4 regions of the Rahnella sp. Larv3_ips genome follow, and region 3 is predicted to be linked to each of the others. Evidence: predicted binding sites of a transcription regulator. Region 3 holds the regulator's gene; each other region holds the start of a gene.

Region 1 (2,209 bases), on a different contig from region 3:
ATTTGTTAAGACGATTTGAAAATTATCAGAACCCCGATACCGGCGCCAATTAATTTTGCAAATTTGTTACGCAATTCTCTTTTATACGTTACTAAGCTTTTGAGCGCCCAAGATACCTACACCGTGAAACAGCAGGTAACTTGCTGTTTAAACTCATCTTAAATGCAATTTACAGGTCCGAAATCTCCTGCGAGGTTGCTCAAGAACTCGACTGACACAATCAGTTAACATTCTGACGATTTCAAGGATAAAGCCCTGTTAACTGCTGTGTTAACACTAATAACATCTCGATACGGCCTGCACAAGCCTTACAGAATGATGTGGATAAATTAACGGCAATACGGGCAGTAAAGGAGGGGTTTTAGCAAAAAAATAGCTAAGTTTATTAGAAGAAATGAAGGCTTGGATTCAAAAGAAGTCTGAGAAGGGAGTTTACGCCACATTAGGGTGCAAATGCTCTTATTTACACCATTAGCTGCACTATATTAATGCATTCGATTATAAGCAGACGTAATAATTATCACGAAATCACGTTTATGATCTCGTGATAATTTGGCTGCGTATTGATTAGAGAAGGCCGGGGAAAATAGCTTTGATTCCCGTCACAATAAATTCGATGCCCAAAGACATCAGTAACAACCCCATGATTCGGGTAATCACGTTGATGCCCGTCTGCCCCAGTAAACGAACCAACAGCGGTGCCGCACGGAACAGAAGCCAGCAACAAAAGGCAAAGAAGATGATCGCCAGCGTAAGACCCAGCAGATTCTGCCAGCCGTTATAGCGGGAACTCCAGACAATCGTAGAACTGATTGCCCCTGGCCCTGCCATCAAGGGTAATGCCAAAGGCACTACACCGACATTTTCACGGATCGCAGTTTCCGACTTCTCTTGTTTGTTCTGCTTATCTTCACCGAGCTTGCCGCTGATCATCGACATCGCAATGGTCACAACCAGAATGCCGCCTGCGATGCGGAATGAATCAATGGAAATCCCAAACAGATGCAGAATGGCATCGCCGAGGAACAACGCTGTCGACAATATAATGGCGACGGATAAGTTAGCCGTCATGTTGGTCTTATTACGACCGGCGGCAGCCTGATAGCTGGTCATACTAATGAAGACAGGCAGGATCCCTACCGGGTTAACCAGCGCGAACAACCCGACGAAAAATTTGATATAGCCTGAAAAATCTAATAAAGATTGGCTCACGCAGAACTCCGCACAAATTGCCAGTAGATGAAGGTCTTGATGGGGCGCTAATGTACTGGAATTGCAAAGATGGCGCCACGTCGTTTCATGGTATTTATCACCAGAATTTCATTAAAAAGCAGTGAATGACACTTTTGTTAAAAAAGTGTAATATTACTGCCTCAAAAAGCCGTTAAGTTGTAGATAGTTTCCACTTTTTTGATAATCATTCTTATTAAACCCCAGCTGAAAGGAGTCAGCATTGGTGTTTAGTGATCCAGATCAAATTCCCTCTGCCTACAAATAGGTAAGCTTTGCGCATAGTCACTCACCGGTACTTGCGAACACTCTCTGAGATAAACGTTCACAAAATGGCGCGGAATGACAATTTATCTACTCTGGGTGCTACACGACTGAAAGCTCTTTGAGCAAATAAAGAGACAGAGATAACACATTGAGAACAGTAGTAATAATTACTTTCTCACAGTGGAGGATAGCAAGGCTATACTCATCTCTGGCAGGTTATTTACTAAAAGAGTTTAACTTTATCAGGAGAGCATTATGGCTGTAACAAATGTCGCTGAACTGAACGCACTCGTTGCCCGAGTGAAAAAGGCACAACGTGAATACGCCAACTTCAGTCAAGAACAAGTAGATAAGATCTTCGCCGCCGCCGCCCTGGCTGCTGCTGATGCTCGAATTCTGCTGGCAAAACTTGCTGTTGAAGAATCCGGTATGGGTATCGTCGAAGACAAAGTGATCAAAAACCACTTCGCCTCTGAATATATCTACAACGCTTATAAAGATGAAAAAACCTGTGGCATCCTCGGTCAGGATGACACCTTCGGTACCATCACTATCGCAGAGCCAATCGGCCTCATCTGCGGTATCGTACCGACAACTAACCCAACTTCTACCGCGATTTTCAAAGCGCTGATCAGCCTGAAAACACGTAACGGTATCATCTTCTCTCCACACCCACGTGCTAAAAACGCAACCAACAAAGCCGCAGATATCG
Region 2 (2,209 bases), on a different contig from region 3:
CAAAATGAAGGTTGCCGGAAGCAGCAATGACAGGAAAGCGAGCGACTCACCGAACGCCAGAAAGAAAACAATCGGCGCAGCCCATACCTGATGAGCGCGGATGAAAGTGGTGGTGTAATCAAGAATGTCGTTAACAGTCAAAAATGCAGTTCCTTTTTTCATGAAAGCGGAGACGGAATGAAAGACAGTATTCCAGATTCACTATTAACATGACCTTAACAGATCACCGGCAATGGGCAAAAAAATGGGCCGCCAGAGGCAGCCCATCAGGGTGATATCTTGTTTGAGAACGGTAAAATCAGACCAGGCGGCGGGCGGCTTCTACCACGATCTTAACCGCGTGGCTTTCTGTCTTTTTCATGGTTTCTGCATCAGGAATTTCCTGCTGCGTACGGTTCACAATGACACCGGCAACCATACCTGCACGCAGGCCCTGGCTTGCACACATGGTCAGCAGGGTGGCAGATTCCATTTCATAGTTCATGACGCCCATTTCCTGCCACTCTTTCATCGATTCTTTAAAGCGACGAACCACGCGGCCAGAGTAAGTATCATAACGCTCCTGGCCCGGGTAGAAGGTGTCAGAAGACGCGGTCACGCCGATGTGAGTTTGTGCACCCACGGATTCAGCCGCAGCAACCAGCGCAGTGGTACAGGCGAAATCGGCCACTGCCGGGAATTCCATCGGTGCAAAGTGCAGGCTCGCGCCATCAAGGCGAACGGCGGCGGTGGTGACCAGCACATCGCCCACACTGATGTGTGGCTGGATGGCACCGGTAGTACCGACGCGCAGGAAGGTACGGATGCCGAGCTGTGCCAGTTCCTCAACCGCGATAGAGGTGGAAGGACCCCCGATACCGGTTGAGCAGACAATCACAGATTTGCCGTCAAGCTCAGCGCGCCATGAGGTAAATTCGCGGTGGGAAGCCAGGCGAACCGGGTTCTCCATCAGTTTGGCAATCTTCTCAACGCGCTCAGGGTCGCCGGGTACAATCGCCAGCGTCGCGCCGTTTAAATCTTTTTTGGCCAGGCCAAGATGGAAAACTTCAGGCTGAGACATAACAAACTCCTCTGTGTGTAAGGTCATAAATTGGCAGGAGGAACACCCGGCAACTGTACTGAACATTGTGACGTTATTTCGTGATGGCCGTCACTATGATGTAACAACAAGAATAACGCATACATTTAATTTGTGATGACAGTCACAAATAACAGCGCAAAAGACGAATTTTTAAACGGTCTGTTTTCGTGGCAGGCATAAAAAAGCAGGCATTGCCTTATAACAAGGCTCTGCCTGCCGGGTGCGGGTTAACCTGTCAGGCAGGAACAGAATCTGCCGCAGCGCTGCGTGACCAGATCCGGTGTTTCGCTAAGTTTTTCACAAAGGCTTTCAGCAAGGCACCTTCCGCTTTTTCGCCTTCAATGATCCCCTCTTCCGCCACATCATCTTTAAGCCCCAGCAATGATTTGAAGCGTCGCGCATCACCGCTCAGGCCAATAACTTTCAGATGCTTATAGGCTTCAAGGACGTAATGCCGCGCATCCCCACTCATCAGCAATGCGTCGATATGCCCGTGCGGCACAATCACTGCGTCAACCGTGATCGACGGCGAACCGGCAAACGTGGCATCAATCGGCAATGTCGAACCATCATCGGCCGTGACCGTGCCTAAATGGCTGGCCAGCAGTTTAGGGTGAACGCCAACGGCCTGAAGCGCCTGCAAGGTTTCCAGCACATCCGCTGCATTGACACCGTCACCTAATAACAGCGCAACCTGGCGCCCTTTGATCACGCCTTTGCCACTGGCATACAGGCTGAGAGAAGGATCGCTTTCCAGACCATTTACCGGTTTTGGCGGTTTGATTTTCAGCGTGTCCGGCGAAAGCGTAATGCCGACATTTTTCGCCACTTGTTGGGCCAGAGACTGATCGACGCGGGCCAGTAAATCAACAACACGTTCGCGGATGTAAGGCCGCACAACTTTGGATAACTCAAACGAGAAAGCGCCTGCGATATGCTCCTGCTCCACCGGCGTCTGACTTAGCCAGAACAGGCGCGGCTGCGCATAAAACTCGGCAAACGATTCACTGCGCTGGCGGACTTTTTCCGCATCAATGCGTTCAGGATAGCTTTCAAACCCGCCGCCCGATGCTGCCGGAGGGGTTTCTCTCGGCCAGTTATTGTTAATGGAATTCGGCTCATAGTTCG
Region 3 (2,209 bases):
CACCAGCTTTTGCACTTCTTCCGGCTGATGCAGGCTGACGGTAATGTGCTCCTGCAAATCCAGCGCCACCTGAAAACGCTGAAACAGCCGCTTGTAGTGATGATGATGTCCGTGCTGCGGCAGCATGTGCAGCTGCTGATAAAGCAGGGCGATAAGATCGATGACCTGTTGCTGGCGCTTGAGCAGCGGCGGCAACGCGGTTTCAGGGTCGGTATGCTGCGTCAGCAGGCTGTATTTGGCTTCGAAATAATCCGCCAGTTGCAAATACAGCTGACTGAGGGTTTCGCGCATCGGTTGTTCTTTTGATATGCGAAACCACGCCCAGTTAAACAGGCCGTACCAGGCGGTGCCTGCGGCAAACAGCGCGGGTGCCTGCCACATCGGCCTGACGCCCACCATGCTGAGGGTAAAGATGGTCGCTACCAATGCACCGGGCAACAGACGCGCATGGAGCGGGCTGATTTCGCCGGTGACGCCAAGTAATAATGCCAGCGACAGCATGATCAGCGGCAGCGGGAGGTGCCACCCGGTCAGCATCACTTGCAGCAGAATGCTGCCCAGCGCAAACAGAGCACCACCAATAATGAGACGTTTAAAAAAGCGTTTGTGGGGAGTATCAAGACCGGCGACGTTACAGCAGGCAGGGCAGAGGGAAAACAACAGGCCCATTTGCAGATTCCCAAACAGCCAGCAGATGCCGACCGGCAGACATAACACCAGCGTCTGACGCAGTGCATAGTTCACTTCGGGATGATAAAACAGCCTTCGCCATAGCGTCATGGATGAAGCTTAGCCCATAAAAAAGGCGCGACAGTAAGCTGTCGCGCCTTTTTTTGAGGGATTAACGTGTGCCGTAAACGACAATCGTTTTACCGTGTGCGGAGATCAGGCTCTGATCTTCCAGCATCTTGAGAATGCGGCCGACGGTTTCACGGGAGCAACCGACGATCTGACCGATTTCCTGGCGGGTAATTTTAATCTGCATCCCGTCCGGGTGGGTCATGGCATCTGGCTGTTTGGCCAGATTCAATAAGGTCTGAGCGATACGGCCCGTTACGTCGAGGAAAGCAAGGTTACCGACTTTCTCTGACGTCATTTGCAGACGGTTTGCCATCTGCGCGGAGAGGCGCATCAAAATGTCCGGGTTAACCTGAATCAGCTGGCGGAATTTTTTATAAGAAATTTCAGCCACTTCGCAGGCAGTTTTAGCACGTACCCAGGCACTGCGTTCCTGACCTTCTTCGAAGAGTCCCAGCTCGCCGATGAAGTCACCTTGGTTAAGGTAGGAAAGTATCATCTCTTTGCCTTCTTCATCTTTAATCAGGACGGCAACCGACCCTTTCACGATGTAGTACAGCGTTTCGGCTTTTTCACCCTGGTGAATCAGCGTACTTTTAGAAGGATACTTATGTATATGACAGTGAGACAGGAACCATTCAAGTGTCGGGTCTGTTTGTGGCTTGCCGAGAACCATTTGCTATTATCCTCTGTTATTATCGCTGCCCAAAATCACAGGGCTCAGAGTTCCCTGTACGGCGTCTGAATATTAATGCGCCCTATCAGCATGTAACTCACCAGAAATGCTGCAAGCGGATGTCGGAGTGAAACAGCCTGTTAATTGCTGTTATCACCTTGGGTTCTGTTCTTAAACCGCGAAAACCGTCACCGCAATTTACTGGAAAGTATGTTTCGGCTTTGTTTGTAACACAGGTTTGCAATGCTGTCTTGTGTTGTCTCGCTTCAGCATGATGGCGATCGGGTTACGTTGCCAGTTTTTAGGTGAAAGGGTACTCTGGGGTGAAAATTTGATGAATAAGAACGCCAGGAGATAAGCAAATGCACGCACGCGTAAAATGGGTGGAAGGTCTGACGTTTTTAGGTGAATCCGCGTCGGGTCATCAGGTTTTAATGGACGGGAATGCCGGTGATAAAGCACCGAGCCCGATGGAAATGTTGCTGATGTCCGCGGGTGGCTGTAGCGCGATCGACGTGGTGTCGATTTTGCAAAAAGGCCGCAGCGATGTCCGTGACTGTGAAGTGAAACTGACGTCAGAACGTCGCGAAGAAGCACCGCGTTTGTTCACACACATCAATCTGCACTTCATCGTCACCGGTAAAGACCTGACCGACAAGGTTGTGGAGCGCGCCGTCAGCCTGTCAGCTGAGAAATATTGTTCCGTTTCTCTGATGCTGGGCAAAGCCGCCTCGA
Region 4 (2,209 bases), on a different contig from region 3:
TTGTCCTGCGGGTCTGCGGTAATTGCTGCCCCTAACGAACAGTAAGGAATATTGATTGCCGTATACATGATCGTCATGAAGATATAGGCCAGCACCGCGTAAACAATTTTCGCCGTTTGTCCGAAGTCAGGTGTGGAATACACCAATACGCAACTCACGGCAAAAGGCACACAAATAATCAGTAACCAGGGGCGGAAACGTCCCCAGCGACTTTTCGTCTGATCGGCAATTGCGCCCATTATCGGGTCAGTAATCGCATCAAGTATGCGTACCACCAAAAATAGCGTGCCCATCACGGCGGGAGAAAGCCCGTAAATATTTGTATAAAAGTAAGCCAGAATAGCGACAGAGGAATCAAAAACGATATGGCTTGCCGCATCACCTAATCCAAAACCCAGCTTTTCTTTGTTGGTGATCCTTTCAGTTAACGCTGACATGCATTCACCTTAATTTTTAAATTAGAATTCCTTTGTCTTTATAATTCCTGGCATTGAGGCGGGATATTCTGATATTTCACTTATGTTTTATGCTTTTAATCAAATGTGACGCAGGCACGGCTTATTCCTGCTTTTTGTAATAAAAAAAATTAATATATTCGAGCCGCATCACATTTAAGGGAGAAAACCAAAAAACATAAGTTGGATGGCGGTTTCGGCAATTGTTGTGTTTGCTTTGCGCTACCAGTATTGATGGTCAGAAAACATATCCGCGCCGTCGTGCGGATGGCAACACTTACAAGGGGAAAGCATGTCTGCCATTTATAAGGATGCCCACCGTCCGGTGCCTGAACGTGTCGCCGATTTGCTGGCACAAATGACGCCAGAAGAGAAATTCGCACAGATGCACGCGTTCTGGCTGATATTGTCCGCCGCGGGCGATCATCGCGAGCGCACCGATCTGAGCGATGAATTCGCCGGCGTCACTCAACAGGCGGCGCTCAGCGAACGCCTTAAACGCGGGATCGGGCAGATTACCCGTCCGCTGGGAACGCATATTGTCGAACCCAAAGAAGGGGTTCGCGCCCTTAATCGTCTGCAAAGAACCTTAATGGAAGAAACCCGTTTGGGTATTCCGGCTTTATTTCATGAAGAATGTCTGGTCGGTTTACTTTGCAAAGATGCCACTCTGTTTCCTTCGTCGCTGAACTACGCCTCCACCTGGGATCCGGCGTTGATGCAACGTATCGCTGCCGCCATTGGCGATGAAGCCCGCAGCACCGGTTGCCGTCAGGGGTTAGCGCCGGTACTGGATGTCTCCCGCGACGTACGCTGGGGGCGGACTGAAGAGACGTTTGGGGAAGACCCCTACCTGACGGGTGTGATGGCGACCCGTTTTGTGCGGGGTTTACAAGGTGAAAAACGCGATGTGCTGGCGACGCTGAAACACTATGTCGGGCACTCTTTCAGCGAAGGGGCGCGCAACCATGCGCCGGTGCATCTGGGGTTTAGTGAGCTTAATGACACCTTTCTCCTGCCGTTTGAAATGGCAGTGAAACTGGCAAATGCCGGTTCAGTCATGCCTGCCTATCACGATATTGATAATCAGCCCGGCCACTCAGATGCCTTCCTGATGACGACGCTGCTACGCGAAGAATGGGGCTTTGACGGTCTGATAGTGGCGGATTATGGCGGCATCAGTCTGCTGCACCAGCATCATGGTATCAGCCGCAACGCCACAGAATCCGCCGCGCTGGCTTTTAACGCCGGTCTGGATATCGAGCTGCCGAAAGATGACTGCGCACGCCATCTTGCGCAAGCCGTTGAACAGGGTCTGATCTCCATGGCAAAAATCGACGAGATCGTCGGACGCGTTCTGCAGGAGAAATTCCGTCTGGGGCTGTTTGAGCACCCTTATACTGATGAAAATGCCATTGCGCTGCAAAGACCCGAAACCCGTAAACTGGCGTATGAAGCCGCAGTGAATTCCATCACGATGCTGGAAAATAATGGCGTTTTGCCGTTGGCTGGCCAGCAACGGCTCGCGGTCATCGGGCCGACGGCCGATGATCCGCTGGCGCTGCTCAGCGGCTACAGTTTTCCGGTTCATCTGATCATCAGTGATATGCAGGACAGCGCGTCGCAGGTCGTGACGCCCTTACAGGCATTACAAGAACGCGTAAGCAGCCAGAATCTGCGCTATGCCAAAGGCTGCCACATTATTGAACATCGGGTGGCGGGTGCTCCGGTCTTCCCCGGTGATACAGGTAAAC

Evidence for each region. Region 3 encodes CRP, which controls carbon source genes, mostly activating them, when cyclic AMP is high. Its sites were predicted from a motif close to ATGTGANNNNNNTCACAT; they were not measured.
Region 1: ED901_RS07795 (YchE family NAAT transporter) is a predicted target of CRP. The motif match lies at 1,462-1,479, and genes of this name have one in related genera.
Region 2: udp (uridine phosphorylase) is a predicted target of CRP. The motif match lies at 1,191-1,208, and genes of this name have one in related genera.
Region 4: ED901_RS09130 (glycoside hydrolase family 3 N-terminal domain-containing protein) is a predicted target of CRP. The motif match lies at 594-611, and genes of this name have one in related genera.

What each region holds. Positions count from the first base shown of each region.
Region 1 is NZ_MJIB01000004.1:1,202,204-1,204,412, forward strand. Features, by position in the region: gene ED901_RS07795 (YchE family NAAT transporter) at 568-1,212, opposite strand; gene adhE (bifunctional acetaldehyde-CoA/alcohol dehydrogenase) at 1,753-2,209, shown strand, end outside.
Region 2 is NZ_MJIB01000013.1:123,680-125,888, reverse strand. Features, by position in the region: gene ED901_RS16445 (DedA family protein) at 1-162, opposite strand, end outside; gene udp (uridine phosphorylase) at 299-1,060, opposite strand; gene katE (catalase HPII) at 1,317-2,209, opposite strand, start outside.
Region 3 is NZ_MJIB01000021.1:667,912-670,120, forward strand. Features, by position in the region: gene ED901_RS22545 (YccS/YhfK family putative transporter) at 1-780, opposite strand, end outside; gene crp (cAMP-activated global transcriptional regulator CRP) at 842-1,474, opposite strand; gene ED901_RS22555 (OsmC family protein) at 1,837-2,209, shown strand, end outside.
Region 4 is NZ_MJIB01000005.1:92,906-95,114, forward strand. Features, by position in the region: gene ED901_RS09125 (glycoside-pentoside-hexuronide (GPH):cation symporter) at 1-437, opposite strand, end outside; gene ED901_RS09130 (glycoside hydrolase family 3 N-terminal domain-containing protein) at 748-2,209, shown strand, end outside.